2 regions of the Pseudarthrobacter sp. NIBRBAC000502770 genome follow, and region 2 is predicted to be linked to the other one. Evidence: riboswitches for the same ligand, from Rfam matches in the RefSeq annotation. Region 2 holds a riboswitch; the other holds the start of a gene.

Region 1 (15,513 bases), 900 kb from region 2:
CCAGTGTGCGCATGCCCTGTGTGCCGGGAAGTTCCGGCCTGGTCCGGCAGGAGGCGGGAGGCGAGGTTGGCCGCGTCGGTGGCCCCGCCCGCTGCGGCCTCCGGGCCGGCGGCGGCAAGTTCCCCATCGGAAGCCACCCTGGGAGCACGGTAGCCGTAGCCGGCGGCCGACGGCTCGCTCACCGAACTGTTCCAAGGCGACAAATCCGCCAGCAGCTGCTCCACGGGGCTGTTCCCGGGAGGTGCTGAGCTGGCGGCTACCCCGCCAACTCCCAGCCCCATGCCGGCCACCAGCACCAGCCCCAGCGTGGTGGGGCGGTGCCTGCGACGGCGGCGGCGCGCCAGCTCATCGGCGGGCGGTCCATCGTCCTGGTCAGCTTCGCGTTCTCCAGGCTGCCTGCCTGCGGCATCGAGTGCGCCGGCAGGTACGGGGGCCTCCCCCCGGGCCGGCCCGCCAGCCGTGAGCAGTGCAGCGAGCTCCCCGGTGGGCTCGGGCGTGGGAAGGGACGCGAGGGCACCCAGCGAATGGAGGGCGCCGCGAAGGTCCGCGTCCTGTTCGAAGCCGACATCCAGCAGCATGTCATCGACGAGGGCGGCAAGGTTATCCGGGGCAGGCGTCATGGCGCGAGGTACTCCTTCACTGCGGCAAGTTCCCGGAGTTTCAGCAATGCGCGCCGCTGAAGCTGCTTGACCGAACCAGCGCTCTTTTCCATGGTCTCCGCCGTCTGTTCCACCGTGAGGCCACCCACCAGGCGCAGCGACAGGACGTCCCGCTGGTCCCGGGGCAGCCCGTCCAACATCCTGAGGACTTCCCGGGGTGCGATGCGCTGCAGTGCTTCCTTCTCCGCCGACATGTCCTCGCGCCGGTCCAGCTCGGGCTCGAAGGGCAGCTTGGCCGGAGTACGGCTCTGGCGGCGGTGGTCATCCACCATCCGGGCGTGGGCAACAGAGAAGATGAAGGTCCGCAGCCCGGACTCCCCTCCGCGCACGGTACCGAGCCGTGGCAACACGGACAGGAACACTTCCTGCATGGCGGCCTCCGGATCCTCGACTCCCCGGGCCGTGAGATAGCCCAGAACCTGTGATGCATACGCCTTATAGACCAGGCTGAAGGCAGCGGTCCCGGACTCTGGCCGGTCCGGAGCCTCGTCTGTCTGTGCATCGGTCACTGACGTGGTGCTTTCCGTCAAGAAGGGCGGTGGCAAGGCAAGCGTTCAGTACATCCGGAACGCTGCGCCTAGTCTACCCTCCAGTAACCGCGCAGCCAGAAGCGCCTCGGCCCGCGGCCAGCGACGGGCGCAGCCTGGCAGCCACCCTTGCGGAAAGACAAAAGAGCCGGTCTGGAACGTGATGGGGGACAGGTTCCAGACCGGCGCTTCATAGAGGTAATCGCTCCGGCCGCCCGGAGGGTTACGCCTTCTTCAAAAAAAGTTGGAAATCATTTTCAGCGGGTAGCTGTCCTGGTCCACCGGGGCACAATGGCGTGCCGGCGGGGTGCCCCTGCCGGCACGAAGGCGTGCGCCAGGGCGGGCGTGCGCTCCTCGCTGCATACAGGTACGACGGCGGCGGGCAGCTCCACCGGGATGGCGGCCGCAGCTGCAGCGGGTACAGGCGCGGAACGGGAGACGGCCCCCGCGGGACAGAGATCGGTGACCAGGCCGGTTCCGGCACATTCGCGAACCGCGGCTATCCCGGCCACCACGGCGGCTTTGTCCTCGAACGGGCCCGAGACGGCGATCACGGCCCCGTCCGGAGCCAGGAGCCGGAACCTGAAGAACGAATCAGCGTCGATGAATGCTTCAAATTTTCCGGCCATGACGATCCTTCCTTGGGCACCAGGTGGTACAGACGAGTCTGGCGGCGGCACCGGAAGCCTCACAAGACCGTGCGCGTTAAGCCTGTGTAAATTCGCTTTCCGGCTGCCAAAAACAAGCGGCAGGCCACCTGCGAAGGTGGCCTGCCGCCGTCGTAGTCCCCACCCGCTCCCCAGCCCCGCAAACGCGGCCAGGGAACCCCGCGGGCGTGGGCCCACAAAATCTAGTCCTTGATGAGGTCGTTCACCACGATGGTCTGGTCCCGGTCCGGGCCAACGCCGATGGCGGAGAACCGGGTTCCGGAAAGCTTTTCCAGGGCCAGCACGTAGTTGCGCGCGTTCTCCGGAAGGTCTGCCAGCGTCCGGGCTCCGGTGATGTCCTCGGTCCAGCCGTCGAAGTACTCGAAGATGGGCTTCGCGTGGTGGAACTCGGTCTGCGTCATGGGCATTTCGTCGTGCCGGACACCGTCCACGTCGTAGGCGACACATACCGGAATCTGCTCGATGCCGGTGAGCACGTCCAGCTTGGTGACGAAGTAGTCAGTGAAGCCGTTTACGCGGGAGGCGTGCCGCGCCAGGACCGCATCGTACCAGCCACAGCGGCGCGGGCGTCCGGTGTTGACGCCAAATTCGCCGCCGGTCTTCTGCAGGTACATGCCCATCTCATCGAAGAGTTCCGTGGGGAATGGGCCGGCACCAACGCGGGTGGTGTAGGCCTTGATGATGCCGATGGAGCGGGAGATCCGGGTAGGGCCGATGCCGGAGCCCACGGAGGCGCCGCCGGCGGTGGGGTTGGAGGAGGTCACGAACGGGTAGGTGCCGTGGTCCACGTCCAGGAAGGTTGCCTGGCCGCCCTCCATCAGGACTACCTTGCCCTCATCCAGCGCGGAGTTCAGGACCAGGGTGCTGTCGATGACCAGCGGGCGGAGCCGCTCGGCGAAGGACAGGAAGTACTCCACGATCTCGTCCACCACCACACCGCGGCGGTTGTAGACCTTGACCAGGAGTTCGTTCTTCTGCCGCAGCGAGCCTTCCACCTTCTGGCGGAGGATCGATTCGTCAAAGACATCCTGGACGCGGATGCCCAGCCGGGCAACCTTGTCCATGTAGGCAGGGCCGATGCCGCGGCCGGTGGTGCCAATGGCCCGGCTGCCCAGGAAGCGTTCGGTTACCTTGTCCAGCACCTGGTGGTACGGCGCCACCAGGTGGGCGTTGGCGGAGACCCGCAGCTTTGAGGTGTCGGCGCCACGCGCCTGGAGTCCGTCGATTTCCTGGAAGAGGGCCTCCAGGTTCACCACGCAGCCGTTGCCGATGATGGGAACGGCGTTGGGGCTGAGAATGCCGGCCGGCAGAAGCTTGAGTTCGTACTTTTCACCGCCTACGACGACGGTGTGCCCGGCGTTGTTGCCGCCGTTGGGCTTGACGACGTAGTCAACACGGCCGCCCAGCAGGTCGGTGGCCTTGCCTTTTCCTTCGTCGCCCCACTGGGCTCCTACGATCACAATTGCTGGCATGGGATCCTCCCCCATTCGTTCGGGCTGCCCGGGCCCGGCCACCAGGTGGCAGGCCGATGCAGCGCCGTTCATGAGAATGCCCCGAACAGACCGGCCTTCGCACAGCCGCAGCACGGCGCAGCGAAGCAAGAGTTCCGGGGCTCTTACCACCCAAGTTTAGCCGATAGGGCACTTCGTCCACTGTTGTGGCCCGCCGCGGCCGTTTCTGCCAAAAGGCCGCGGCGGGCGGTGCCGCCTATTCGTCCTCAGCCTCCCCGGCGGGGCGGGACGTCTGTTCGGCGAGTGTGTTCCAGAAGGAGGTGTCGGCGTCGGCAATGGACCCGTCCGCGATGGCTGCGGCCGTGGAGGTCAGCGTGGTGACAGTCTGCTTGATCAGGTAGCCGTTGCTGCGCTGCCCGAGAGCATAGCCGTCCAGGTAGTGGTCCGACATGCCGCGCATCTCGAAGAGCAGGGTGGCGATGCCGTACTCCACGGAGATGCCGTTTCGGCTGATGGTTTCGGCGCTGCCGCCCTGGTACTTGCCCAGGTGTCCCCAGCCGGTGGAGTCGACGTTGTTGAAGACCACGGCGCCAAGCTGCTTTGATTTTTCGACGACGGCGGGGTCGGCGTTGGGGGTGGTGGGGTACAGGATGGAGCCGGATACCAGCTTGCCGTCACGCTCGGCCCGGGTGCCCTGGTGGTGCAGGTCGATCATGTAGTCGATCCGGTACTTGCGCATGACGTTGTTGTGCAGCGCCTGGGTCTCCGGCTGGACCTTGGCCACATGGTCGCGGTTCAGGTCCACGCCCTCGGCGTTGTAGCGGGTGAGGTTGCGGTCCCCCTTGGCAAGGTAGTTTTCCAGGGAGAAGTTCACGTCCCCCATGGCCCCGTCCGCATTGAGCATGGGCACCACCAGAATGTTCACGCCTTTGAGGATGTCAGCGGATTTACCGGCCCCCAGGTGCTTGATGAACTCCATGGCGCCCTCGGTGGTGAGCTGCTCGTTGCCGTGCTGCTGGGTCAGGTACAGAATGGTGGGCTTGGCGGGGTCCGAAATGTACTTGACCAGGTGGATGTCGCGCCCCTTGACCGTTTGCCCGATGACCTCCAGCTCCATTGCCGGCTGGCGGGCGTCCTGGTCCTTCAGGAACGAGACCATCTGTTCGTACGTGGCGAGCTTGGAGGTGGTGATCTGGCCGTTGCCGTCGTAATTGGGGCCTTCGCCCACAGCGTGTGCCAGCGGGGCGGGACCCGCGACGACGGCCAGCGCCAGGGCTCCGGAGGCGGCGAGGGTCCTGAAATTTGCCAGGGATTTCTTCACAGTGCGTTACCTCTTTCGAGTGCATCGGGGCGCCACCGGCCAGCTCCGTTGCGGCGGTGGCATGTGACCTCAGCCAACCAAGCTTAACGAAACCTGTCAACAAGCTGGACAAAGTCTGTAAGTATGCTGCTGCCCGCCGGGCAAGGGCAGGGAAGCAGCCGGGCAGCGGGCCGCGACATAAAGCGGCACGGACTTGCCCCAAGGTGGGTCTCTCGATTTAGTGAGAGTGAACCATCCGGAGCGGCCGAGAGACCTGGCTCGATGACGCCGCAGCAACCACGGTCCAGCAGGATTCCTGCCGGACCGAAGGTGCTACTGCCAGGACCGATGGAAAGGAAGATTCCAGCATGCCCCTGAACACCGACCACATCCGCGTCACCCACGCCGGATCGTTGCCCCGCACCCCGGAACTCATCGCGGCCAATGCCGCCAAGGAAACCGACGGCGTCACCCCTGAATTCCTGGACCTCCTGGAAACCTCCGTGGTGGACGTGGTCCGGCGCCAGAAGGACCTCGGGATCGACATTCCCAACGACGGCGAATACGGGCACACGATGGCCAACTCCGTGGACTATGGCGCCTGGTGGAACTACTCCTTCGCACGGCTGGGCGGCCTGGAGCCAACCAATGTGGACCGCTGGGCCGATGCCCAGGTGCACCGCTCCTCCCCCGGCAACATTGTCCTGACCTCCTTCCCCGACAGGCGCGACCGGCAGGCGTTCAACGAGGCCTACAACGACCCGTCCTCGGGCATCCTGTCCCACCGCAAGAGCGTGACCCAGCCCAAGATCGCCGGACCCCTGACCTACACGGGCCAGGACCTGGTGGCATCGGACATCAAGAACCTGAAGACCGGCCTCGCCGCCGCCGGGTTGTCGGACGGCTTCGTGGCATCCCTCTCTCCCGGCTCGTGCGCCCGCGTGGCCAACGAGTACTACAAGTCCGATGAGGAACTTGTCTACGCCTGTGCCGATGCCATGCGGGAGGAATACAAGGCCATCGTCGACGCCGGCCTCACCGTGCAGCTCGACGATCCGTCCCTGGCCGAGAGCTGGGACCAGATCAATCCCGAGCCCAGCCTGGAGGACTACCTGAAGTTCATCCAGCTGCGCGTCGAGGCCACCAACTGGGCCCTCCGGGACCTGCCCCAGGAACAGATCCGGCTGCATGTCTGCTGGGGTTCCTGGCACGGCCCGCACACCACGGACATCCCTTTCGCCGACATCATCGGCTCGGTGCTGCAGGTCAACGCGGGCGCATACTCCTTCGAGGCAGCCAACGTCCGCCACGAACACGAATGGCGTGTATGGGAGGACACCAAGCTCCCCGAGGGCAAGGTCATCATCCCGGGCGTCGTGTCGCATGCCACCAACGTGGTGGAACACCCCGACCTGGTGGCTGACCGCATTGTCCGCTTTGCCGACGTCGTGGGCCGCGAAAATGTCATTGCCTCCACCGACTGCGGCCTGGGCGGCAGGGTGCACCCACAGATCGCCTTCGCCAAGCTGGAGGCCCTCGGCGAGGGTGCTCGCCGCGCCACCAACCGCCTCTGGTAGTCCGTCGTACCGCTGCGCCGGCTGTGCCTTCCATCACCGGAAGGGGCGGCCGGCGTTTCGTTTCCCCGGGCTTGGTAAACTGGCAGAGGCCGACCAGGAATCGGCCCACCCCAACTAACCGCCGTTGATGATCCGCGCCGCCGCGCGCCCATTTTCACCGGTGGAAGCAATATCAATCCCCGCAGGAGAACCAGCACTTCATGACAGCCCTGGCCCCAGAAACATTCCACGAACAGCTCATGAGCCGCCGCTACGAACCCAGCGTTGCCGCCGTCAATGGACTGTGTGATTCCCTGCAGGAGGCCAAGCCCGGAACCGTGGTGCCCTATGTGGACCCGATGCACGACGTTGAGGAATGCCGCATCATCAGCCTGTTCTCCAACATCGGCGAGGCGGACCCGTCCGGGTTCATCACTGCCGGGGACCAGGACGCCGCGACCCGAATGCTGGGGCTCCAGTGGAAGCTGGGGTTGCGCCCCGAGTTCGTGATGCCGTGGAACGTCCACCCCTGGCACGTCCCCGGCGAAGTCAACGGCAAGTTCACTCCGGACCAGATCCAGGCCGGCCTGAAGCCGCTGCTGAAGTTCCTCGCCCTGGTCCCCCGCGCCTCCGTGATCGTTGCGCACGGCACTGAAGCCAACCGCCTGGCTAACCTCCTGCTGAAGACGGAGGTGCCCCTGCTCTGGCGCCGCGGCCTGAAGACCTACAAGGTCCGGTCGCTGAGCGGCCGCGCCTTCGCCGGTTCCCCGGCGCGCCAGGAGGAATACCTCGAGGACATGCGCGCGGCCTACGCCGATGCCATGGCCCGCACAGGCATCGCCAAGCCATAAACGAACGAACGACCACGGGTGGTTTCCTTTCCAGGAAAGGTAACCACCCGTCGTCGCGCTTTAATCCAAGCTTGCTACTTCGCCTCGATGGCTGCCTTCGCTGTGGGGTCCGAGTCGTTGAGGAACTTTTCGATCCGCTCCGGCTCGTCGGCCTCGCCGATGGCGGAGGACGCCCGGCCCAGGGAGTAGAGGGCACGCAGGAATCCACGGTTCGGCTCGTGCTCCCACGGGATGGGGCCTACGCCGCGCCACCCGTTGCGGCGAAGCGCGTCCAGTCCGCGGTGGTAGCCCACCCGGGCGTAGGCGTAGGAGTCGATGGTGCGCCCCTCGGCCCACGCTTCCTCAGCCAGGATCGCCCACAAGAGTGAGGACGTGGGGTGCCTTTCCACCAGGTCCAGGGCCTCGTGCCCGGCCTCCAGCTGCCCGTTCACCTCGGTTTCGGCAGGCAGGAGCGTGGGCTCCGGCCCCATCAGGTTGCGGCGGAACTCGTCCGACATCTAGAAGGTCTTTCCGGCCGAACCGAGCTGCTTGGTGGCTTCCACCACGCGGGCTGCCAGGCCGGCTTCGGCGGAGGCGCCCCAGACGCGGGGGTCGTAGGTCTTCTTGTTGCCCACTTCGCCGTCGACCTTCAGGACGCCGTCGTAGTTCTTGAACATGTGGTCCGCTACCGGACGCGTGTAGGCGTACTGGGTGTCGGTGTCGATGTTCATCTTGATCACGCCGTAGGAAACGGCGTCGGCGATTTCCTGGTCGGAGGAGCCGGAGCCGCCGTGGAACACGAGGTCGAACGGATTGTCCTTGCCGATCTTGGCACCCACCTGGGCCTGGATGTCCTTGAGGATCTCCGGGCGCAGCTTGACGCCGCCGGGCTTGTAGACGCCGTGCACGTTGCCGAAGGTCAGGGCGGTGATGTAGCGGCCGTTTTCGCCGGCGCCCAGGGCGTCGATGGTGGCGAGGGCGTCCTCGACCGTGGTGTAGAGCTTGTCGTTGATGGCGTTCTCGACGCCGTCTTCCTCGCCGCCGACGGTGCCGATCTCCACCTCGAGGATCATCTTGGCTGCGGCGGTGCGGGCCAGCAGGTCGCGGGCGATCTTCAGGTTCTCCTGCAGGGTCTCGGCGGAACCGTCCCACATGTGCGAGTTGAAGAGCGGGTTCCGGCCGGCCTTGACCTCGGCCTCGGAAGCTTCCAGCAGCGGCAGGACAAAGCCGTCCAGCTTGTCTTTGGGGCAGTGGTCCGTGTGCAGGGCGATGTTCACACCGTAGTTCTTGGCCACTTCGCGGGCGAAGGCAGCGAAGCCCAGGGAACCGGCAACCATGTCCTTGGTGGAGGCGCCGGACCAGTAGGCGGCACCGCCGGTGGAAACCTGCACGATGCCGTCGGACTCTGCCTCGGCGAAGCCGCGGAGCGCTGCGTTCAGCGTCTGCGAGGACGTGACGTTGACGGCGGGGAAGGCAAATCCGCCCGCCTTCGCGCGGTCGATCATCTCGGCGTAGATCTCTGGGGTTGCAATGGGCATGCTGGCTCCTCTGCTGAGTTTCGTCTGTGGGTGGATGACCCTCAAGTAGACCGCTTACGGCTTGGCACCATCCTAGCCATTCCCCGGCGGCCCGGGTGTTTCGGGTCACGGGTTGGTAATACTCACACGCGCTGGTTGAAGACGTGCCGGCGGATCCAGGCGTGCATGGCGATGGCCGCGGCGGATGCGGCGTTGATCGAACGGGTGGAGCCGAACTGCTCGATGGAAAGGGTGGCGGCAGCGGCCTGATGGACTTCCGGGGTCAGGCCCGGGCCCTCCTGCCCGAACACCAGCACGCAGTCGCGCGGCAGCTCGTAGGTCTCCAGGGGCACAGAGTCCGGGAAAATGTCGATGCCGATGATCGCGAGCCCCTCCCCCTGCGCCCACTGGACAAAATCCTCCACCGTGGGGTGGTGGCGGACGTGCTGGTAGCGGTCGGTGACCATGGCTCCGCGCCGGTTCCACCGCCGTCGTCCGATGATGTGCACCTCTTTGGCGAGGAAGGCGTTGGCGGTGCGCACCACTGTTCCGATGTTGAGGTCGTGCTGCCAGTTTTCGATGGCCACGTGGAAGTTGTGCCGCCGCGAATCCAGCTCTGCCACGATCGCCTCATGCTTCCAGTAGCGGTATTTGTCCAGCACATTGCGCCGGTCACCGTCGGCCAGGAGGTCGGGGTCCCAATGGTCGCCTTCGGGCAGTTCCCCCTCCCAGGGCCCGACGCCGACCTCCGCCTTTGCGGGTTCGGCCTCCCCGGGCTGGTGGTCGGGTTCGTCTGTCATGCCGGGCATTTGGTTCACCCTTCAACACTAGACTGGACTCTTCGGGCAACCATCACAGGCGGAGGCAGGCATGGCAGAAGCAGACGAGGTAACAGGCAACCCTTCGGTGTACCGCAGCGGCCAGGAGATCGAGTGCTGGCTGACGGACATGGATGGCGTCCTGGTGCACGAAAACCAGCCCATTCCCGGCGCGGCCGAGCTGATCCAGCGCTGGGTGGATACGTCCAAGCGGTTCCTGGTGCTGACCAACAACTCCATCTTCACCCCGCGCGACCTTGCCGCCCGCCTGCGTTCCTCCGGCCTGGAAATTCCGGAGGAAAACATCTGGACTTCGGCGCTGGCCACGGCGCAGTTCCTCAAGGACCAGGTGCGGGGCTCAGAGTCCGGCAACCGCGCCTACACGATCGGTGAGGCGGGGCTCACGACGGCGCTGCATGAGGCCGGCTTCATCCTCACCGACCAGAACCCGGACTTCGTGGTGCTTGGCGAGACGCGCACGTACTCCTTCGAGGCCATCACCATGGCCATCCGCCTGATCCTCGCCGGTGCCCGGTTCATTGCCACCAACCCGGACGCAACCGGCCCTTCCAAGGACGGTCCCATGCCGGCGACGGGTGCCATCGCGGCCCTGATTACCAAGGCCACCGGCCGCGAACCGTACATTGTGGGCAAGCCGAACCCCATGATGTTCCGGTCTGCGATGAACCAGATCGACGCACACTCAGAGACCACCGCCATGATCGGTGACCGGATGGACACGGACATCATTGCCGGCATGGAGGCCGGCCTGCACACCGTCCTTGTCCTCAGCGGCATCACGCACAAGGACGACATCGCCGCGTACCCGTTCCGGCCCAACCAGGTGCTCAACTCCGTGGCGGACCTGAAGAACCAGATCTAGGACTAGAAGATGCTGACCCTGGATCCGCCCCGGGGCAGCGGGAAGTACTCGTCCAGGAGTCCCGTGACCAGGGGCCGGTAGACCTGCGGGTTCCAGCCCGGGCTGGCGTGGGCGGGTACCGCCCCGGTGGTCTGGAGGTTGCTTGAGACCATGTTGTCCTTGTACACCACGGCCCAGGTTTCGGACGCCGTCTCGTAGTCCACGGTGGCGTCCTTCGGGTTGCCCAGGTAGGCCATTTTGGCGGTGCCGAGCTGCCCGGCGAACTGCCTTCCTTCGAAGTGGTAGATGTAGGCGGACTCCGTCTGGACCAGCACGTTGGACGGGGCGATCGGTGAGAGCTGCTCCAGTGTCTGGTTAAGGATCTGCCGCCAGCTCCGTTCGTCCTTGTGGATGATCCGCTCCCCCAGTTCATACCCGCCGCGGAGGGTCGAGGGAAACCTGACGCCGCTCTCGTAGAGGAACACCACGCCGTCGAACCAGCTTTGGTCCAGGACGTCGTGGGCGCTGTTCGGGCTGGAGTCCAGGAGGATGAACTGCACCTGGATGCCTGCCACGGCAAGGAGCCGGGCGGCCACCTGGGTGGCCAGCATGCCGCCGAAGCTGTGGCCGTAGAAGAACAGTTTGGTGATCTTTTCCACCGCGACGTACTCAGCAATCGCGCGGACGACTTCGGTGACGTCGAGGCCCAGGTTGGAATATCCGACGGCGGCGAGCCGGGCACGCTTGTTCAGGGCCCCCCGGAGCGCGTTCAGGATCCATTGCGCCTCTTCCCAGCTGGTTTTGTACCCGGGGAACAGGAACCAGCAGGCGTCCGGGTAATAGGCGTCGGCGAAGTCATCGGCAACGGCCAGGATCCGGGTGGTCCGGCGCTGAGACTGCACCTCACGGGTCACCAGCATGTCGGCGGCCAGCAGTCCGGACGCGCCGGCCCCGGCAAGGAATGAACGCCGTGAGAAGCGTTTTAGGGCAGCGGCTTCGGCCAGCAGCCGGGCGTCGGAGACCCCACGCCGGCTCTGCGGATGGACCTCCCCCTCATACGGCACAGTCCTACCGTAAGCCCAGCCAAACGCGGCACCGCAATGAACGCGTGTAAACGTTCGGTGACGCCGGGGTCAGCTGGCGGCCTGGCCTTCGGTAGCCGGGAAGGGTGCCTGCGGTTCCTGCTGGCGGCGAAGGATTTCCAGCCCGATGTCGTTGTAGCGGCCCAGCAGGTCGGCGCCGTCGGGTGCCTCCGGGTTGTCCAGCAGGGCAAAGGCGGAGTCGCTGGCGAGCAGGAGTTCCTGGTCTGTGTATTCGGTCAGCGGACGGCCGTACAGCTCTTCGATCCACATCACCGGCAGTTGGGGGAATTCGCCTGCGAAGTCGCCGCCGGGAAAAAGCTCCCTGACGTCGTCGTCCATGAGTAGCGGGCGCCGGCTGGACGCTTCACCTGGCGCCCAGTCGTGGGCCGCCGGCGTGAGCTGAAGGGACACCCCGGCGGACGGGACGCCCAGCAGGAGCTTGGTGTCCATGGCGTTCAGGTCACAGCGCAGCCCGGCCAGGGCGGAGGATTCGACAAGTTCCGCCTGTGAGAGGTCGACGCAGATGCGGCAGCGGATGCCCATCCTCCGGACACGGCGGATGATGTGGACCAGTTCAGCACGGGATTCGTGGTGAAGGGCTCCCCGGACTTCAATCCGGACGATGTCCGCCGGGACATCGAGGTTAACGAGTGCGTCTAGCGCGCGGTCCATAGGTACTCCAAAAGAGGTTCTATGGCCGACGGCTCAACCTCCGCAAGCCTAACCCTCCCCGGGGCCACGGCACAACCTGCCGCTCAGGCCCGCGGACCCTGGCTGACTTTGCCGGGCTCCTGGTAGTGGGTACGCGCACCGGAGCCGCCCACCGAATCCACCAGCGACTTGGCGATGTCCCGAAGTTTGGTATTGCTGTTGCTGGACGCCTCGGTAAGGATTTCGACGGCGGCTTCCTGGCTGCACCGGTTCTGCGCCATGACGATGCCGATGGCGATGTCGATGATGGTCCGCGATTCCAGCGTGGCCCGGAGATTGGATGCACTGTCGGCGTGCAGCGAGAACCTGACAGCGAGCCGCAGGGCTTCGGAGATCTCCCGGGTGAAGTCCCGTGCCCTGTCCGCGGCGGGGCCGTCAAACTTGTGCGGGGCGTCGGAGTAGAGGTTCAGTGCGGCCTTGGCCTCCCCTGCAGGTTGAACGGCAGGGAAAGCACCGAGCGCAATCCGTGGGAGGCAACCGCAGACGCGTAGTCCGGACCCCAGCGGTCCTCCTGCAAAAGGTCGGGGACGTGGACTTCGCGCTCTTCCTTTGCCGCGGTCAGGCAGGGACCCTGGGCCAGGGAGTACTGGATTTCATCCACTTCCCGCGCAGTCTCGCTGCTCCAGCCAATGGTGGCTGCCTTGCGGTCGCGGAGCAGTGTGATGCCGCACAGGGCATCGTCGCCGTCGCCTGCCATCTGGTGCGCGGAGAAGCGAGCCAGTTCATTAAGGAAGTCCTCGAAATCAGCGCTTTCCAGGATGAGGTTCTGGACCTGGTCGGTTGCGCTCAAAGGCTGTTGTGGGGGGAGCAAGATGCATGGTCTCCAAGCAACTGAAAAGTGTTAACGCACATCATAAATCAGCGCCGATGCCCGCTCCAAGCGCATCGGCCAGTCCAAAGCCGGCAAGCTGCCCGGCTCCCAGTTCGGTCAGGACAACGGAGCGGGGATGCGATCCGCGCTTGAGCCACCCGGACGACAGTGCGTGCCCGGTGAAAAGATCCGGCAGCAAGCCGGCCGCATGGTCTAAGCGCTCGGTCCAGTCAAGGCAAGGCCGCACGAGCGGGCGTGGCGGCTTGGTCGGCAGGCGCAAGCCAATCGATTCCGCCCAGGCAAAACCCTGCGAGGTTAGTTCCCAGCCGGAGGAGACGAATCCCTCACTCTGCCACAGGACACACAGGTTGACACCCAATACCCCGGCCAGATGCTGGTAGCAGGTTCGGGCGTGCTGCAATTCATGCTGATGCCTGCGCCCGCGGTACGTCGATGGAAACTCCGGCCCCGACGAAGGACTGAGACGGACCAGTGCTTCCACTGCATCCGCAACACTTTGGTTCTTCAGCCGCACATACCGGTGCCGGCCCTGGCGCACTTCGTCCAGCAGGCCTACATCAACGAGGTGGTTCAAATGCGTGGTGGCTGTGCCTTTGCTGATCCCCGCGCAGCCCGCAAGTTCCGTCGCTGTCCAGGCGCGGGCATCCATGAGGGCGACCAGGATCCGGGCCCGCGACGGTTCCCCCATGGCCTTGGCCATCATGGCAAGGTCCTCCGCCCAATACGCTGTCATGTATCCATCCTGCCCGGGGAATCGTTTGTCCGTCCTCAAACCTTCCGGCAGGAACGATGGACCCATGTTCACAACCATCTCCCCCAGCGTCCACTACTTCGGCTCCCTGGTGGCCCTGCTGACAACCGGCAACCCGGATGGCACCACCAACATCACGCCCATATCCTCTGCCTGGTCGCTGGGGGACCACTACGTCCTGGGCCTCAGCTCCCATCATCAGGGCTACCGCAACCTGATCCGCACCAAGGAAGTGGTGCTCAATTTGCCGGAGGACTCCATGGCACCCGCAATTGAACGGATTTCCATGACCACCGGCAGCGAACCGGTCCCGGCAGTGAAGGCCGGCGACTACCGCACGGCGCACGACAAGTGGGCCTTGGCAGGATGGGACCCGATGCCTGGCGTGGAGGTCGCTCCCAACCGCATTGCGCAATGCCCGGTCCACATCGAGGCGGCCCTGGTCAACTCGTGGTGCTTGGAGGACGACCTCCACGCAGTCCAGGTGCGCGTCCAGCAGGTGCATGTCCGCGATGACCTGGCGCTCGATCCATCCCGGGTGGACGTGCGAACCTGGCAGCCCATGTTCTATACGTTCCGCCACTATTTTGGAAAAGGAAGCCATCTCGGCCAAAACGTGAGGGCGGAGCAGAAGCTCACTGCCCAAACCAGCGGCCCGTCCGGCCTCCGGGGCTAAGCCAGCCCCAGTTCGTCCTTGCCGAACGCGAACAGGTAGGGGACGCCGGTTTCGGCTTCGATCTTCTCCTTGGCGCCGGTGTCGCGGTCCACGATCACGGCCACCGCCACGACGTTGCCGCCCGCTTTCCGGACGCCTTCCACCGCGGTCAGTGCGGAACCGCCAGTGGTGGACGTGTCCTCCAGGACCAGCACTTTGCGGCCCTCAACGGAGGGGCCCTCCACCTGGCGGCCCATGCCGTAGGACTTCTGGGCCTTCCGGACCACGAACGCGTCCACGGTCCGGCCGGCGTCGACGGCCGCGTGCATGACCGCGGTGCCCACGGGGTCGGCGCCCATGGTGAGGCCTCCGGCGCACTCGAAGTCGATGCCGGCGTCGTCTGCCAGGGCCAGCATGACCTGCCCCACCAGCTTGGACGCTTCATGGTGCAGGGTGATGCGGCGCAGGTCGATGTAGTAATCGGCCTCGGCTCCGCTGGAGAGGATCACCTTGCCGCGGACCACGGCGAGTTCCTTGATCAGTTCGAGCAGTCGGGCGCGGGCAGCCGCGGTGTCTACCGCAGTGTCAGTGGGCGAAGTCATGGCCCCAAGTTTAGTGGGTGGCGGGACGGTGAGCGGGCGGGCGAAGCCAGGGGCGTGCTCCGGGCGGGGCCCGATGGCAACCATCCTCGGCAGGACGCGCTTCACCACAGGATTGTGGCGCAGGATGAACAAGAGGACGCGATGGACGGGAAACAGGGGCCGGGCATCCCTGCCGGCCAGCATGTCTCCGGACAGGGTCCCCGCGAAAAGTGGAACGAACACCACACGGTGCATGATCCGCTGCACGGTTTGGACCACCACCGTGGGCATGCGGCGCCGGCGCTGGATCGCAGCAAGGGTCCTGGTCCGAACGTGCCCCTGGCGCAGGTCCGGGGCCAGGCGTTCCGCGGCCGCAACGGCGTCCTGGATCGCCAGGTTGATGCCCACACCGCCCGCGGGCGACATCGCGTGCGCAGCATCGCCAATGCACAGGAACCCGTCCCTGTACCAGCGCCGCAGCCGGTTCAGCCTGACGTCCAGCCAATGCAGGTCCGACACGCTGCGGATCGAATCGACACGGTCGGCGAGGTCGGGACGGAGTGCTGCCACCCGTTGGCGGAACCGTTCCACGCCGCCTTCCCGGATCCTGGCGTCCGAGCCCTTGGGCGCAAGGTAGCCCATTTGGTAGTAGTCGGTGCGGTTGAGCGCAATCATGGCGTCCCGGTTTCCCAGCGAGGGCACCACGCCCGCAA
Region 2 (15,513 bases):
GTTCCTGGTTCACCAGGGCGCAGCGGACCACTGGCTGGCCGGCCCGGCCATCAGCGCCAGCGGCCACGTGGTGGTGGGATATACGGGCCGCGCAGACGCTTACGCGGCTGCCGTTGCCAGGCTGCGGGAAGGCGAATACCTGGCTGTTTTCCCCGAGGCGGGGTCAGCAGGAGCTTCACGGTCCGCGAATGCCGCACGGGTGCTGTCCGGATGGCGGCGGAGGCGGGGGTTCCGGTCATCCCGGTATCCATCTGGGGCGCCCACCGCATCCTGACCCGGGGGCACGGCTTTTCCTTCCGCCGCAGCTGGCGGGCGCCGGTCCGGGTCCACGTGGACGCGCCGGTGGTGCTTCCGGCCGGCGTTGACGTTGAGGCGGCAACGGAAGCTTTGCGCGGCACCCTGCAGGCGGGGATCGACCGCTGCATCGCCGGCTTTCCGCTCCGGCCGGGGCCTGGAGCCTGGTGGATGCCGGCGCGGCTGGGTGGTGGTGCGCCCACGGATGCCGAGCGGCAACTGCTGGACGCTGCCGACGCCGCCGCGGGCCGCCGTCGGGCTCCCCGCACCAGGTAGCATCGCAGCCCAAGCAGGTAGCGCCAGGTGCCGTTTTGAGGGGTCAAAACGGCACCTGGCGCTACCCGGCTGGGAAGCGGGAGCGCGCTTAGTCGGAGACCACCAGGGTCTCGGCGCCGGCCAGGCGGGCCTTGCCGCCTGCCAGGAGGGGTTCGACGGCGGCGCGCAGCGCGGCCATCGAGTCGTCCAGTTCCAGCATGACGGGGTGCTGGTAGGCGATCAGCGCAAGCATGTCCCGGACGGCCTCGGCCGCGTCGTCGGCAGCAAGCGAGGGCTCGTGCCCGACGAAAACGTCCGTGGGAGTGTCCGGTCCCGTGCCCACTTCCGTTTGCGGTGCGTCGTCAGGGCCGGCAGGGGCGGCGTAGCTGACGGCGAACGCCCGGATGCGGCCCTTCTTGCTGGGTGCCACGCCCTGGCCGAACGCCGATTCCGGCTGGGCCCGGAGCACGATGGCGCCGTGGGCTCCGGTGAGCTCATCCAGGAAGAGCTTCTGCACCTGGCCCACGGACAGAACACCAGGAGAGTCCCAGCCGTGGATGGAGGTGTAGTACCGGCCCACCACGTCCGTCAGCTCCACCGAGCCGGTAGCCAGGTCCATGACGATGTCGGAACCGGCGTTTTCACCATCGATGGGGCGGCCGCCGTGGTCCTTGTCCGGGAAGACAGGCAGCCGGAGGGCTCCGGGCTCCACGATAACCAGCCGGGAGCGCTGGATGGGTGCCAGCCCGGCCGCTTTGGCGAATGCGGCCCCGGGCGTGCCCGGTTCCACTTTGGCGCGGAGCTTGGTAACGCCCGACGGCGCGTGTCCGGCTTCGCGGCGCAGCATGGCCAGGAGGGTGGCTCCGATGCCGTTGCGGCGGTGGTCCCTGGCGACTTCAATGTAGGCCCAGAGGCGTTCCGGGTGCAGGGACGCTTCATAGACGACGCCGGCCGCGACCGGGATGCCGACGCCGTCAACGACGTCCTCGGCGACGATGCAGCGCCGCCACGGCGTGCCGTTCCCTCCGTTGGAGGATACGGCCAGGGCGCCACGGAACTGGCGGGCCTGGGCAGTCTCGGGGCCGCCCCAGATTTCCAGCAGCGCGAGGTCGTCGCCATCCCGCCATTCACGGTATTCGATGGCCACGCTCAGGCGCCGATCAACCGTGCCGCCAGGTAGCCTTCCACCTTGTCCAGGGAGACGCGTTCCTGGCTCATGGTGTCCCGCTCGCGGATGGTGACGGCCTGGTCCTCGAGGGTGTCAAAGTCCACCGTGATGCAGAACGGGGTGCCGATCTCGTCCTGGCGGCGGTAGCGGCGGCCGATTGCGCCGGCGTCGTCGAAGTCGATGTTCCAGTTCTTCCGCAGCTGCGCGCCCAGGGCCTTGGCCTTCGGGGACAGGTCCTCGTTGCGGCTCAGAGGCAGCACGGCGGCCTTGACCGGGGCCAGGCGCGGGTCCAGCTTCAAGACCGTGCGCACGTCCACGCCGCCCTTGGCGTTGGGGGCCTCGTCTTCGGTGTAGGCGTCCACCAGGAACGCCATGAAGGACCGGGTCAGGCCGGCCGCGGGCTCGATCACGTAGGGGGTGTAGCGCTCGTTGGTGGCCTGGTTGAAGTAGCTCAGGTCCGTGCCGGAGGCCTTGGCGTGGGTGGAGAGGTCAAAGTCGGTGCGGTTGGCGATGCCTTCCAGCTCACCCCACTCGGAACCCTGGAAGCCGAACCGGTACTCGATGTCCGTGGTGCCCTTGGAGTAGTGGCTGAGCTTCTCTTTGGGGTGCTCGAAGAAGCGCAGGTTCTCCTCGCGGATGCCCAGGCCCGTGTACCAGGCCATGCGCTCCTTCATCCAGTACTGGTGCCACTCTTCGTCCGTGCCGGGCTCGACGAAGAATTCCATTTCCATCTGCTCGAACTCGCGGGTCCGGAAGATGAAGTTTCCGGGCGTGATCTCGTTGCGGAAAGACTTGCCGATCTGGCCGATGCCGAACGGCGGCTTCTTCCGCGAGGTGGTGAGCACGTTGTTGAAGTTCACGAAGATGCCCTGCGCGGTTTCGGGCCGCAGGTAGTGCAGGCCTTCCTCGCTGGCCACCGGTCCCAGGTAGGTCTTGAGCAGGCCGGAGAACTCCTGCGGCTCGGTCCACTGGCCCCGGGTGCCGCAGTTGGCGCAGGCGATGTCCTTCAGGCCGTTCTCGGCGGGGCGGCCCTTCTTTTCCTCGTATTCTTCCTCGAGGTGGTCAGCGCGGTAGCGCTTGTGGCAGGAGAGGCACTCCACCAGCGGATCGGAGAAGACTTCCACGTGGCCGGATGCTTCCCATACCTGGCGGGGCAGGATCACCGAGGAGTCCAGGCCCACCACGTCCTCGCGGCCGCGGACCATGGACTGCCACCACTGGCGCTTGATGTTTTCCTTGAGTTCGGCTCCGAGGGGCCCGTAGTCCCAGGCAGAGCGCGAACCTCCGTAGATCTCACCGGCCTGGAACACGAAGCCCCTCCGTTTGGAAAGGGAAATGACCTGGTCGAGGACGGATTTTGCTGCCATGGGGTAACTCCAATTTCTACAGGGCCGCTGGGTGCGGTCCGCGGGTTGTCAGGCCCCGGCTGCCATGTGCCTGCGGCACAGCGGCAACGGGTCGGGGCGGATGAAGGAAGATCAGGGGAAAGCTTGTGTCCTAGCGTACCGGCCGCTGCCTGCGAAGCGCGCCCCGGGGCCAGGGCAGGGTGGCCAGGATGATCGCGCCGAGCGTGAGCAGCGTTCCCAGGACGGTGGCCGGCGCGACGACGGTTCCCGGGGCGGGCAGGGCAAGGTCCAGGGCCAGCGAGCCAAGCAATTGGCCCGCGATCATTCCCAGGCCGGTGACCAGTACGCCCAGGCTGCGGACCAGCAGGGCGCCCAGCCCAATGAAGATGCAGCCCATGGGGCCGCCCAGGTAGTACCACCACTCCCCCGGCAGCGGGTTGCCGGGGCCGGCCACGGCGAGCTTAACGGCGAAGGCGGCCCACAGCACGATGCAGCCGGCCACGAAGTTCACCAGGGTGGCGGCAATGGGAGTGCCGTAGTGGAGCGTGGCGGTACCGTTCATGGCCTGCTGGAAGCTCATGAGGAATCCCGCCGCCACAGGCAGTATGAGGGGAAGCAGCAACCCGGACGCCCCGTCCCCGGAACCGCCGCTGCTGAACCTCGGCGAAACCGCCCAGGCCACGGCGGCGATGGTCAGGACGCAGCCGACGATCCGGATGGCGGTGACCGACTTCTTTCCGGCCGGCCCTATGCCCAGCCGGTCCACCACGAGGCCGCTGACGGTCTGCCCGGTGACGGTGGCCACGGTGAACAGCGCCACGCCGAGGATGCCGACGGTGAAGGACTGGGCAAAGACGAACAGGGCTCCAATGGCGCCGGCCACCACATAGATGCGGGGAAACGCGCGGCTGCGGACGGCCGGGATGATGGCCGCCAGGCCCGCCCGGCCCCGTGGCAACACCAGGGAAATGAGGATCATGACCAGCAGGCCTGTGCTGAAACTCACGGCCGCGGCGGCAATTCCGTCATTCAGGCGCGCCCCCAGGGCGCCGTTGATGCGGCCCTGGACGGGGATGGCCAGGCCTGAACCTACGGCCAGGGGCAGGCCCGCCAGTGCCGGCAGGCGGGAAGGGGAGGTCATTGAATCAACCTTAGTTCAGGCATTATTGCTCTATGAGCAACCCCATTGAGGACGTCCCCATCCGCGACACCATGATCCGGCTCGGCCAGCTGCTGAAGTTGGCCAATCTCGTCGAGGACGGGGTGGAGGCGGCGGAGCTCATCAAAAACGGGCTGGTCAAGGTCAACGGCGAGATCGATGACCGCCGGGGCCGGCAGCTGCACAACGGGGACACTGTCGACGTCAATGGCCAGACCATACGGGTCGTGGCACCCACGGCGGACTAAGCGCCCGGCCGCCGCGCCGCCGTCGTCCGTTCTACTTGTTCAGCACCTCATGCGTGAGGAACTCCCCCACGTGCCCAATCTCCTGCTGGTTGATGCCGTGCCACATGCCCGAGTATAGGACCTTGGTGAGCTTGACGTGCCTGCGCACCCAGCCCATGGTGAACTCGATCTTGTCCTGGGTGATCACGGGGTCCTGCTGGTCCCGTCCCCAGAACATGGGCACGGTGCCGTCCAGTTCGTCGTCCCTGAAGCTGGGGTCTCCGGCGGCGTCCACCACGAACCCTGAGAGTCCGACGACGGCGGCGAAGTCCGTGGGCCGCTGGCGCAGGAGCGTGGTGGCCATGGCCATGCCCATGGAGAAACCCAGCAGGGTGACGGACGGGTGCCCGGCGCGGATGCTGTCGATCCACTCCAGCACATACGCGGACGCCTTCTTGACCCGTTCCAGCGAGTACTCGATCGAGGCCGTCAGCGGGAACCAGGTGAAGCCGGGGCCCATGGCTATGGGCGCCCGCAGCGACGCGACGGCGAAGTCCCCGGGCAGCATGTCGGCCAGGCTGAGCAGGTCCTGCTCATTGGCTCCGTAGCCGTGGAGGAGCACCAGCAGCGGCTTGCCGGCGCGCTGGTCTTCCGGATGGGACCACAGGACAACGGGGGCAGGAAATACTTCGGCGTCAGTCATGGTTTCCATTCTTACAGTTACCCGAAAGTAACAACCTACGTTCGCGTAGGCAGCGGAGCGGAAGGCAGGATAGGACCGTGACTGATGCAAGTGCCGTTTCCACTACTCCTTCGCCCGCCGGTTCCCATCCCTGGACCCGGTACGTGGCGCTGGGCGATTCCTTCACCGAGGGCATCGGCGACCCCGAACCCTCAAGCCCCGGTGGCCACCGCGGCTGGGCCGACCGCGTTGCGGAGGAATTGGGCCGCACCCAGCCGGACTTCGCCTACGCCAACCTTGCCGTCCGCGGCAGGCTGCTGCAGCAGATCGTGGATCAGCAGCTGGCACCCGCCCTTGACCTGAAGCCTGACCTGGTCACCTTGTCCGCGGGCGGGAACGACCTCATCCGCCCTGGCGGGGACCCGGACGCGCTGGCCGAGAAACTGGATTCCGTGGTCCAGATCCTTTCCACGGGCGGCGCCACGGTGGTCCTGTTCAACGGGCCGGACACGGGGTCGTCGGTGCTGGGCAGGATCCGCAGCAAGGTGGCCATCTACAACGAAAACCTGCGGACGGTGGCGGCCCGGCACGACGCCGTCATTGCCGACATGTGGTCCCTGCGGCAGTTGAGCGACCCGCAGATGTGGGACCAGGACAGGCTGCACTTCTCCCCCTGGGCCACCACACCATCGCGGCCATGGTGCTGGACGCGCTCAACGTGGAGCACTCCTTGAAACCCCTGCAGCCTATGCCGCTGCCGCCCCGGACCTGGCGCGAGGCAAGGAGCGGCGACCTGGTATGGGCGCGGGAATACTTCGTGCCATGGGTGCTGCGCCGCCTGCGCCACCAGTCCTCCGGCGACGGCATCACGGCAAAACGTCCGACGCCGGGTCCCGTCTTTGGACCGGGCGTTCCGATGGGTTCGGGCGAGGGTCCGCTGGGAACCTCCGAACCCAGCCGCCGGTAAGGCTGCCGGGGTTACGCTGGAAGGACAACACTCGAGAGGCGCGGCACCGTGAGCAGCTTGTTTTTCTGGATTATCATCCTGTCCTTCGTTGTCCCCATGGCCATGCGGGCGTACCGGCGCTCCATGGCCCGGCGGGACCGGGACCAGGGCCTGCCGGGCCAGTTCCCCGGTCCGAACCAGTTACCTGGCTACGGCCAGTTCCCTGGCTCCGCCGGGCCGCAGAGCAACCAGCCGCGTGACGGCTACACCCAGCAGGATTACTTCTCCGGCGGCTTCCGCCAGCCCGGCCAGCCGCAGGGCCCCATTGGCGGCCAGCAGCTGCCGCCCTACCAGTACGGGCAGCCGCCCATGGCGGACCCCCGTTACGACGCTCCGTCGCAGGAATTCGGGCAGGAACCCCCGTTCCAGCAGCAGCCCCAGCAACCGCCTTACGGGCAGCAGCCTTATGGACACGAGCCCTCCTCCGGACCGGCTGCACCGCCGCCGCCGGCAGCTCCCCAGGGGTACCGGGCGCGGAAGCTCGCTGAACTGGACCAGCAGTACAGCAACGGTGAGCTGTCCATGGAGGAGTACATGAAGCGCCGTGGCGACATCATGAACGGCTAGCAACACCTGCACACAACAGGCCGGGGACCGAATGACGGTCCCCGGCCTGTTGTTGCTTGGTCGTCGCGCTCAGTGCACCTGGCTAGTCCACCTGCGGGAAGCCAAGGTCGATCACAGAGGTGGACGGGTCCGGCCAGCGGGTGGTGACTACCTTGCCGCGGGTGTAGAACCGGATGCTGTCGGGCCCGTACATGTGGGTGTCGCCGAACAGTGAGTTCTTCCAGCCGCCGAACGAGAACGTACCCACCGGGACCGGGATGGGGACGTTGACGCCCACCATGCCTGCCTCGACGTCGAACTCGAACTGCCGTGCCGCCCCGCCGTCGCGGGTGAAGATGGCCGTGCCGTTGCCGAACTGGTTGTCATTGACCAGCTGTACCGCGTCGCTGTAGGTGTCCACGCGGACCACCGACAGGACCGGGCCGAAGATCTCGTCGTCGTAGACCTTCATGCCCGGCTTGACGTGGTCCACCAGGCTGACGCCGATGAAGAACCCGTCGGAGTCGAACTGCTGGGAGCTGCCGTCCACCACCACGGTGGCACCTTCGCCTTCGGCTCCCGTGACGTAGGACGCCACCCGGTCCCGGTGTTCCGCGGTGATCAGGGGACCCATCTGGGAAGCGGGATCGGTGCCGGCACCGATCTTCAGGTCTGCCATGCGGCTGGAGATCGCCTTGACCAGGTCATCGGCAATGTGTCCGACGGCCACCAGGACGCTGACGGCCATGCAGCGTTCGCCGGCGGAACCATAGGCGGCGGAAACCGCAGCGTCGGCGGCCATGTCCAGGTCGGCGTCGGGAAGCACCACCATGTGGTTCTTCGCGCCGCCCAGGGCCTGCACCCGCTTGCCGTGCTCGGCAGCCCGTTTGTAGATGGACTGGGCCACGGGGGTGGAGCCGACGAAGCTGACTGCCTTCACCTCAGGGTGCTCCAGCAGGACGTCGACGGCTTCCTTGTCCCCCTGGACCACGTTCAGGACGCCGGCCGGCAGTCCCGCCTCGGCGAAGGCTTCGGCGATGAAGACGGCGGCGGACGGATCCTTCTCGCTGGGCTTCAGCAACACCGTGTTGCCGCACGCCAGCGCGCTGCCGATCATCCACAGCGGCACCATGGCCGGGAAGTTGAACGGAGTAATGCACGCCACCACGCCAACGGGCTGGCGGACGGAGTGGACGTCGATGCCGCTGGAGACCTGCTCCGAGCGTTCGCCTTTGAGCATGTGGGACAAGCCCGTGGCGAAGTCGATGTTTTCCAAGCCGCGGGCAATTTCACCTTCGGCGTCGGAGAGGACCTTGCCGTGCTCGCTGGTGAGGATCGCAGCGAGTTCCGATTTGCGCTGGGTCAGGATTTCGCGGACCTTGAAGAAGATGGTGGTGCGCCTGGCCAGACTGGTGGCGCGCCATTCCGGCAGCGCGGCGCGGGCTGCCGCGATGGCCTCCTCTGTCCGGGCTGCGGAGGCGAGCGCCACCTGCTTTTCCTGCCGGCCGGTGGCGGGGTTGAAGACCGGGCCGAAACGGTCGGCATCGGTGACGCGGGTGCCGTTGATGTAGTGCGGGATGGTTTCCAAGGGAGTCTCTTTTCCTGCCGTGCTGGCGGTGTGGCCAGTTGGGCGGCGTGTTTAGTTGGACGGTGCCTGGTCGGCTGGCTGGAGCGAGCCGTCCACGAGTTTGATGATCATGGAACAGTCCTTGCCTGCGTCCCCGGCGTCAATGAGCCGCTGGAACAGTTGCTGGACGTGCTTGCCGATTTCCAGGGGCGTGCCGGTGTCCTCGGCGGCGCTGATGGCCAGGCCGATGTCCTTGTTGGCAAGCTCGGTAGTGAAGGTGGGTGCGAAGTCGTTGTTGGACGCCGCCGTGGGCACCACGCCGGGGACCGGGTACCAGGTCCGGAGCGCCCAAGAGTCTCCCGAGGAGACCGAGGCGATGTTCCAGAAGACCTGCTTGTCCAGGCCCAGCCGGTCAGCCAGGACAGCGCCCTCCGCGGTGGAGGCAAGGTTGATGAAGAGCATCAGGTTGTTGCAGATCTTGGCCGCCTGGCCCGTGGTGGGGCCGCCGGTGGGGATGATGTTTCCGGACATGGGCCCGATGTAGTCCGAGGCGTCTTTGACGGCGCCCTCTTCGCCGCCCACCATGAAGGTCAAGGTCCCTGCTTCCGCGCCGCTCATTCCGCCGGACACCGGGGCGTCCACGAAGCGGAAGCCGGCGGCAGCAGCGGCGTCGTGCAGTTCCTGCGCGGAGGCGATATCGATGGTGGAGGAGTCGATGAGCAGCGTGCGGGTATCCGCGTGCTTGAGCACGCCGTCCTCCCCGAGGTATACGGCCCGGGCGTGTTCGCCCTTGGGCAGCATGGTAAACACGGCGTCCGCGCCGTGCACGGCTTCGGCGATGCTGGCTGCGCGCTTGACGCCACCTGCCTCGGCGGCTGCCAGTGCCGCGGGGTTGAGGTCGAACCCGCGCACGTCGTGCCCGGCCTTCACCAGGTTCACTGACATGTGGCCGCCCATGTTCCCCAGGCCGATCCATCCGATAACTGCCATGCGTAAGCTCCTTTGCTTCCATTCCGGCGTTACTGCCGGCATGCCTGTGTCTACGATCACACCTTGCTAGAGTGCAATCAAGGGGAAAAATTACAGACGCTCTGTGCATCGATGCACACAAGAGGAAGGCTACGCGTGGACTCCAGACGGCTGCCAAGCCCCGACGACCTGCTCATCCTGCTGACGGTGGCGCGCCTGGGCCGGTTCAACGCCGTGGCCGAGACCCTGGGCACCACCCACACCACCATTTCCCGCCGCATCCTGGCCTTGGACAAACAGCTGGGCGGCCGGACCCTGGAACGCAGCCCGCACGGCTGGGAGTTGACCCAGCTCGGTGCGTCCGCAGTGGAGGCGGCGGAGGCGATCGAAAGGACTCTTGGCTCGTTGTCAGGCCTGATCAGCCAGGACCAGAGTGCCCTGGCCGGCCTGGTGCGGGTGGCCACCACCGACGGAGTGGGAGCCGTGTTTGTCACCCCGTCGCTGGTGCGGCTCCAGCAGCAGAACCCGCAGCTGAACATTGAAATGCTGAGCGCCACCCGGAAAGTCAGCCAGAACCGGTCAGGGGTGGACCTGGAGATCGTGGTGGGCCGGGCCGACGTCAGCACCGCCCAGACCATCTTCCTGAGCAACTACTACCTGCGCCTCTACGCCAGCCGCGGCTATGCCGCGCAGCAGGGCCTCCCGGAAACGCTCGACGACGTGGGGCAGCACGCGTTCGTCTCCTACGTGGAGTCTGCGCTCCAGGTGGCGGAGCTTGGGCCCCGCTGGTCATCGCAGCTTCCGACGCCCAGGACGAGCTTCCAGGCCACCAGCGTGTTCGCCCAGGTGGAGGCGGTGCGCCAGGGCGCCGGCATAGGGCTGCTGCCGAACTTCATGGTGGGAGACCGCGAAGATTTCGTCCCCGTGCTGCCCGGTGAGTTTGAGCGCCAGTTGCCCATCTGGGCCGTTGCCAGGCCGGAATCGCTCCGCTCGGTCCGGGTACAGGCCGTGATCGCGGCCCTGAAGGACGAGGTGAAGGAGCGCTCTGTGCTGCTCGCCGGCTGAAGATCCGGTCCGACGGGTCAGGCCTGAGGAGTCAGGCCCGACGGTTCAGGCGCGACGGTTCAGGCCTGGAAGAGCCGCCGCACTACCTGTCCCGCTGCGAGCGCATCAAGGCCCTCGTTGATCTCGCTGAGTGGCCGGGTGTCGGTGTGCAGCAGCTCAACGGGCAGCTTGCCTTCCCGCCAGTACGCCAGGTACTTGGGGATGTCCCGTGCGGGAACGGCGTCACCCATGTAGGAGCCCAGCAGCCGCTTGCCGGCGCCGGCGAACTGCAGGGCAGGTACGGTCAATTCGGCGGACGGGTGGGGCAGGCCCACCGAGACCACCGCGCCACCCCTGGTGACCTGCTCGAGGCAGGACGCGATCACAGCGGCCGAGCCCACCGCCTCGACGGCAACGTCGACGCCGTCGCCGGCTGCTTCCCCGATCAGCCGTCCCGCGTCCTCCGGCGTCCCCACCGCGGTGGCCCCCGCGTCGCGGGCCAGTTGGTGCTTCCCCTGGTTGGGATCGATGGCGATGACGCTGGCGGCCCCGGCGAGGCGGGCTGCCATCACGGCGGACAGGCCCACCGCGCCCAGCCCGAACACTGCCACGGACTGGCCGGGACCGACTCCTGCGGTGTTGAACACCGCTCCCATTCCGGTGAGCACGGCGCAACCAAACATCGCAGCGACTGTGTCCGGGACGTCGTCGTCAATCACCACCACTGATTCCCGGGCAACCACCGCGTAGTCAGCGAAGGCGGATACGCCCAGGTGATGGTTGATGCGGCCGCCCTCCGGCGTCCGCAACAGCGCCGGACCGTGGAGCAGGTCTCCGGATCCGTTCACCTCAGCTGCCCGGTGGCAGAGCGCGGGCCTGCCTGCCAGGCAGGCCCGGCACTGGCCGCAGCTGGGAACGAACACCAAAACCACATGGTCACCCACGGACACGTCGGAGACGCCGTCTCCTACGGACACCACCCGCCCCACGGCCTCGTGTCCCAGTGCCATGGGAAGGGGCCGGACGCGGGAACCGTCCACCACTGACAGATCCGAATGGCACAGGCTCGAGTAGGTGATGGAAACTCCAAGTTCACCGGTGCGCGGCTCCGGCTGGTCCAGTTCCTGCACCAGCAGCGGCCGCGACTCGGCATAGCTTTGCTTTAACCCTGCGGCGGCCGGGGCGGGAACGGTGGAGTAGAGGACGGCGGCTTTCATGGGCCTACTTCTTGCTGGCAGCGAGCAGGTCTGCCGTGCCCTTGGCGTCGGCAGCGTCAACATCGTGCAGCGAGATGCCCCGGGTTTCCTTCAGGAAGAAGACCGCGACGGCGGTGATGGCACAGGCGATGAGCAGGTACACCGCTACCGGGACGGAGGACTTGTAGGTGCCCAGGAGCGAGGCAGCGATGATCGGGGCCAGGGAACCCGCCACGATGGACGTCACCTGGTACCCCAGGGAGACGCCGGAGTAGCGCATCCGGGTGGGGAACATTTCCGCCATGATGGCTGGCTGCCCGGCATACATGAAGGCGTGGAACACCAGGCCGATCATGATCGCCGCCAGGATGACGAAGTCGTTCTTCGTGTCCATCATGGGGAAGGCGAAGAAGCCCCAGGTGGCACCCATGACGGCGCCGGCCATGTAGACGGGCTTGCGGCCGAAGCGGTCCGACAACTTGCCCACCATGGGGACCACCGAGAAGTGGACGGCATGGGCAACAAGCAGCAGCAGGAGGATCCGCGTGGTGTCGGCCTGGACAACGGTCTTTAGGTACGTGATGGAGAACGTGACCACCAGGTAATACAGGATGTTCTCCGCAAAGCGCAGGCCCATGGCAGTGAAGACGCCGCGCGGGTACCGCCGGAACACCTCAGCCACGCCGTAGCCCTTGTGGCCGGCGTCCACTTCTTTACGGGCCTCCAGGAAGATGGGGGCGTCGTTGACCTTGGTGCGGATGTAGTAGCCGATCAGGACGATCACGGCGGAGAGCCAGAACGCCACGCGCCAGCCCCAGCCCAGGAACGCGTCCTGGGTCAGTGTGGAGGACAGGACGAACAATACGGCCGTGGCCAGGAGGTTGCCCAGCGGCACCGCCGACTGCGGCCAGCTGGCCCAGAAGCCGCGGGACTTGCTGGGGCTGTGCTCTGCGACGAGGAGGACCGCGCCGCCCCACTCCCCGCCCACGGCGAAGCCCTGGGCGAACCGGAGGAAAACCAGAAGCGCAGGCGCCCAGTAGCCGATCTGCCCAAAGGTGGGCAGGCAGCCCATGAGGAAGGTGGAGACGCCCACCACGATGATGCTCAGCTGCAGCAGCTGCTTGCGGCCGAACTTGTCGCCGAAGTGGCCAAAGACGATGCCGCCGATGGGGCGTGCGACAAAACCGACGGCATAGGTGAGGAAGGCGGCGATGATGCCGTCCAGTTCGGTGCCGGCGTTGGGAAAGAAGGCCTTCCCGAACACCAGGGTGGCGGCCGATGCGTAGAGGAAGAATTCATACCACTCCACGACCGTGCCGGCCATGGACGCCGTCACCACTTTCTTCAGGCCTGAGGCCTTGACGTCGGTTTCCTCTGTACGCCTTGCGGCGGAGCTTTCCGTACTCATGCGAACTCCTTCGGCGTCGTCGTCGACGCCACGGGGACCAGTCGATGGGGCCCGGGGTGTGATGCACACCACGGACACCGGATTCGATTGAGTATGGTCTGCCCGCGGTGCAACCTCAACGCCAAATAGTGCAGAAGGCATCTGCAGGAATGCACATTGCCGGCCGTCCTCCCGGCGGCGGCTACGCCAGGAAGCTGCTCCGGAGCTGGCTGCCCAGCTGTCCAATTTCGGTCAGGAACCCGTCGTGCCCGATCGGCGCCCGGATGAGGTGGACATCCACGTCCCCGGGCAGGGCCTGGGCAAGCTCGTGGGACTGCGATGGGAAATAGAGCCGGTCGGAGTCGACGGCGGCCACAAAGAACCGTGCCGTGGATGCGGCAAGGGTTTCGGCCAAGGTTCCCCGTCCCCGGCAGACGTCGTGGCTCATCAGCGCTTCGGTCAGGGCAATATAGCTGTTGGCGTCAAAGCGCTTCACCAGCTTGTTGCCCTGGTGGTCCAGGTAGCTTTCCACCTGGTAGCGGCCGCGGGAGGCCAGGACTTCCCCCCGCAGTGGCGATTCCGGCGCCTGGGGTTCCCGTCCGAAACGGCCTTCCAGCTCGGTGGCGGACCGGTAGGTGATGTGGGCGATCCTGCGGGCGAGGGCCAGTCCCTCTTCCGGACTCCGGCCGCCGTAGTAGTCCCCGCCGTTGAAGTTGGGATCCTGCCTGATGGCCAGGGTCTGCGCCTGGGCGAAGGCAATCTGTTCGGCAGTACTGGCGGCTCCGACGGAGATCACGGCGCAGCGCTGCACCCTGTCCGGGTACGTCACAGCCCATTCCAGGGCCCGTGCACCGCCCATGGAGCCGCCCAGGACGGCGAACCAGCTCTTGATGCCCAGCTGGTCCGCCAGCCGGGCCTCGGCAACAGTACTGTCGCGCAGCGTGACCAGGGGAAACCTGGAGCCCCAGGGCTTCCCATCAGGCGCGGGCGACGACGGCCCGGTGGACCCGTAGCAGCCGCCCACGATGTTGATGGACACCACGAAGAAACGGTCCGTGTCCACGGGGGCTCCAGGGCCGGCCAGCTGCTCCCACCAACCTTCTTCGTCGGTGTCGCCGCGGGTCACGTGGGTGCTGCCGGTCAGTGCGTGCTCGATCAGGATGGCGTTGCTGGCGTCCGCGTTGAGCGTGCCCCAGGTTTCGTAGGCCAGGGTGACGTCCGGGAGGTAGCCTCCGGCTTCGAGTTCCAGTCCCCCGATGGAGGCGTAACGGACAATTCCGTGTTCAGGGATGGCGGTTCGGGCGACGGTAACCGTCATGGCAAGACCTCTTCTACGCGCTTGCCCGCCGTCGTCTGACCGGCAGGCCAGGTCCTCACCCGGGGCACCCCACCGCGGATGGAGGGTTGCCGGCCAGCAAGCCGGGGCTGTCACTGGCACTCATGACCTGGTTCGAGTGTACGAAACACCCCCCGCTCCAGGCCAAGAGTATGACTGGTTGTGACTTCCCGGCTTGCCGGCCGGCACGTGCTGCGCCCTCGCGGTTGGGTCTAGGCGCCGGTGCCCTTGGCGGCCCGGAAGCCTGCCTCCAGGTCAGCCAGGATGTCGTCGATGTGCTCCAAACCGACGGAAAGCCGGACCAGGCCCGGGTGAACGCCGGCCACAACCTGCTGCTCCGGCGAAAGCTGGCTGTGCGTGGTCGACGCCGGGTGGATGACCAGGGAGCGCACGTCGCCGATGTTGGCCACGTGGGAGTGCAGCTCGAGTGCGTCGACGAAGCGCTTGCCGGCTTCCGCGCCGCCGGCCAGGTTGAAGGCGACCACGGCGCCCGTTCCCTTTGGCCCGTACTTGCGGCCACGCTCGTACCAGGGGCTGGACGGCAGCCCCGCGTAGGCGACGGATTCGACGTCGTCCCTTGCCTCCAGCCAGCGCGCAACCTCCGTGGCGTTCGCAACGTGGCGCTCCACCCGCAGGCTCAAGGTCTCCAGGCCTTGGGAAATCAGGAACGCGTTGAAGGGCGAGACCGCGGAGCCAAGGTCGCGCAGCAACTGCACCCGGGCCTTGAGGATGTAGGAGAGGTTGGCGCCGAGCGCGCCGCCTTCGCCGAGGTCGCGTGCGTAGACCAGGCCGTTATAGGTGGGGTCCGGGGTGTTGAAGCCGGGGTACCGTTCCGGGTCCTTGCCGAAATCGAACCTGCCGGAATCGACGATGACGCCGGCGATGGCCGAGCCATGGCCGCCCAGGTATTTGGTGGCCGAGTGGATGACGATGTCCGCGCCCCACTCCAATGGGCGGATCAGGTAGGGGGTTGAAAGGGTGTTGTCCACGATCAGGGGCACGCCGGCCTGGTGCGCCACTTCGGAGATGCCCTCAATATCAAGGACGTCCTGGCGCGGGTTGGACACCACTTCACCGAAGAAGAGCTTGGTATTGGGCTGCACGGCGTCGCGCCACTGGTCCAGGTTGTCAGGATCAGCCACGAAGGTCACCGAGATGCCGAACTTCTTCAACGTGTGGGCGAACAGGTTGTAGGTTCCGCCGTAAAGACTGGGGCTGGCCACTATATGGTCGCCTGCCTCGGCGATGTTCAGCACTGCGAACGTCTCCGCGGCCTGGCCGGAGCTCAGCAGCAATGCCGCCAGGCCGCCTTCAAGGCTTGCGATCCGTTG

The links. A riboswitch is a leader RNA that binds a small molecule or an ion and turns the genes downstream of it on or off. The one in region 2 is predicted to bind S-adenosylmethionine.
Region 1: another riboswitch for S-adenosylmethionine. It lies ahead of NIBR502770_RS20710 (cobalamin-independent methionine synthase II family protein); the one in region 2 lies ahead of NIBR502770_RS04065 (homoserine O-acetyltransferase).

Annotation. Positions count from the first base shown of each region.
Region 1 is NZ_CP041198.1:4,333,928-4,349,440, reverse strand. It holds gene NIBR502770_RS20735 (hypothetical protein) at 1-620, opposite strand, end outside; gene NIBR502770_RS20730 (RNA polymerase sigma factor) at 617-1,168, opposite strand; gene NIBR502770_RS20725 (DUF1508 domain-containing protein) at 1,444-1,815, opposite strand; gene NIBR502770_RS20720 (adenylosuccinate synthase) at 2,037-3,326, opposite strand; gene NIBR502770_RS20715 (M14 family zinc carboxypeptidase) at 3,562-4,626, opposite strand; SAM riboswitch class I at 4,855-4,960, shown strand; gene NIBR502770_RS20710 (cobalamin-independent methionine synthase II family protein) at 4,974-6,182, shown strand; gene NIBR502770_RS20705 (uracil-DNA glycosylase) at 6,383-7,012, shown strand; gene NIBR502770_RS20700 (DUF3151 domain-containing protein) at 7,087-7,509, opposite strand; gene fbaA (class II fructose-bisphosphate aldolase) at 7,510-8,529, opposite strand; gene NIBR502770_RS20690 (TrmH family RNA methyltransferase) at 8,652-9,308, opposite strand; gene NIBR502770_RS20685 (HAD-IIA family hydrolase) at 9,379-10,209, shown strand; gene NIBR502770_RS20680 (alpha/beta fold hydrolase) at 10,212-11,252, opposite strand; gene NIBR502770_RS20675 (hypothetical protein) at 11,322-11,942, opposite strand; partial or broken gene NIBR502770_RS20670 (GAF and ANTAR domain-containing protein) at 12,026-12,771, opposite strand; gene NIBR502770_RS20665 (helix-turn-helix transcriptional regulator) at 12,833-13,624, opposite strand; gene NIBR502770_RS20660 (flavin reductase family protein) at 13,611-14,240, shown strand; gene pyrE (orotate phosphoribosyltransferase) at 14,237-14,821, opposite strand; partial or broken gene NIBR502770_RS20655 (FAD-dependent oxidoreductase) at 14,870-15,513, opposite strand, start outside.
Region 2 is NZ_CP041198.1:825,444-840,956, reverse strand. It holds partial or broken gene NIBR502770_RS21775 (1-acyl-sn-glycerol-3-phosphate acyltransferase) at 1-195, shown strand, start outside; gene NIBR502770_RS21770 (hypothetical protein) at 211-570, shown strand; gene NIBR502770_RS04125 (GNAT family N-acetyltransferase) at 659-1,696, opposite strand; gene NIBR502770_RS04120 (glycine--tRNA ligase) at 1,699-3,084, opposite strand; gene NIBR502770_RS04115 (DMT family transporter) at 3,215-4,204, opposite strand; gene NIBR502770_RS04110 (RNA-binding S4 domain-containing protein) at 4,237-4,470, shown strand; gene NIBR502770_RS04105 (alpha/beta hydrolase) at 4,502-5,152, opposite strand; partial or broken gene NIBR502770_RS04100 (SGNH/GDSL hydrolase family protein) at 5,230-6,098, shown strand; gene NIBR502770_RS04095 (hypothetical protein) at 6,147-6,704, shown strand; gene NIBR502770_RS04090 (CoA-acylating methylmalonate-semialdehyde dehydrogenase) at 6,787-8,271, opposite strand; gene mmsB (3-hydroxyisobutyrate dehydrogenase) at 8,323-9,240, opposite strand; gene NIBR502770_RS04080 (LysR family transcriptional regulator) at 9,352-10,284, shown strand; gene NIBR502770_RS04075 (zinc-binding dehydrogenase) at 10,344-11,480, opposite strand; gene NIBR502770_RS04070 (MFS transporter) at 11,485-12,867, opposite strand; gene NIBR502770_RS04065 (homoserine O-acetyltransferase) at 13,049-14,164, opposite strand; SAM riboswitch class IV at 14,177-14,292, opposite strand; gene NIBR502770_RS04060 (bifunctional o-acetylhomoserine/o-acetylserine sulfhydrylase) at 14,395-15,513, opposite strand, start outside.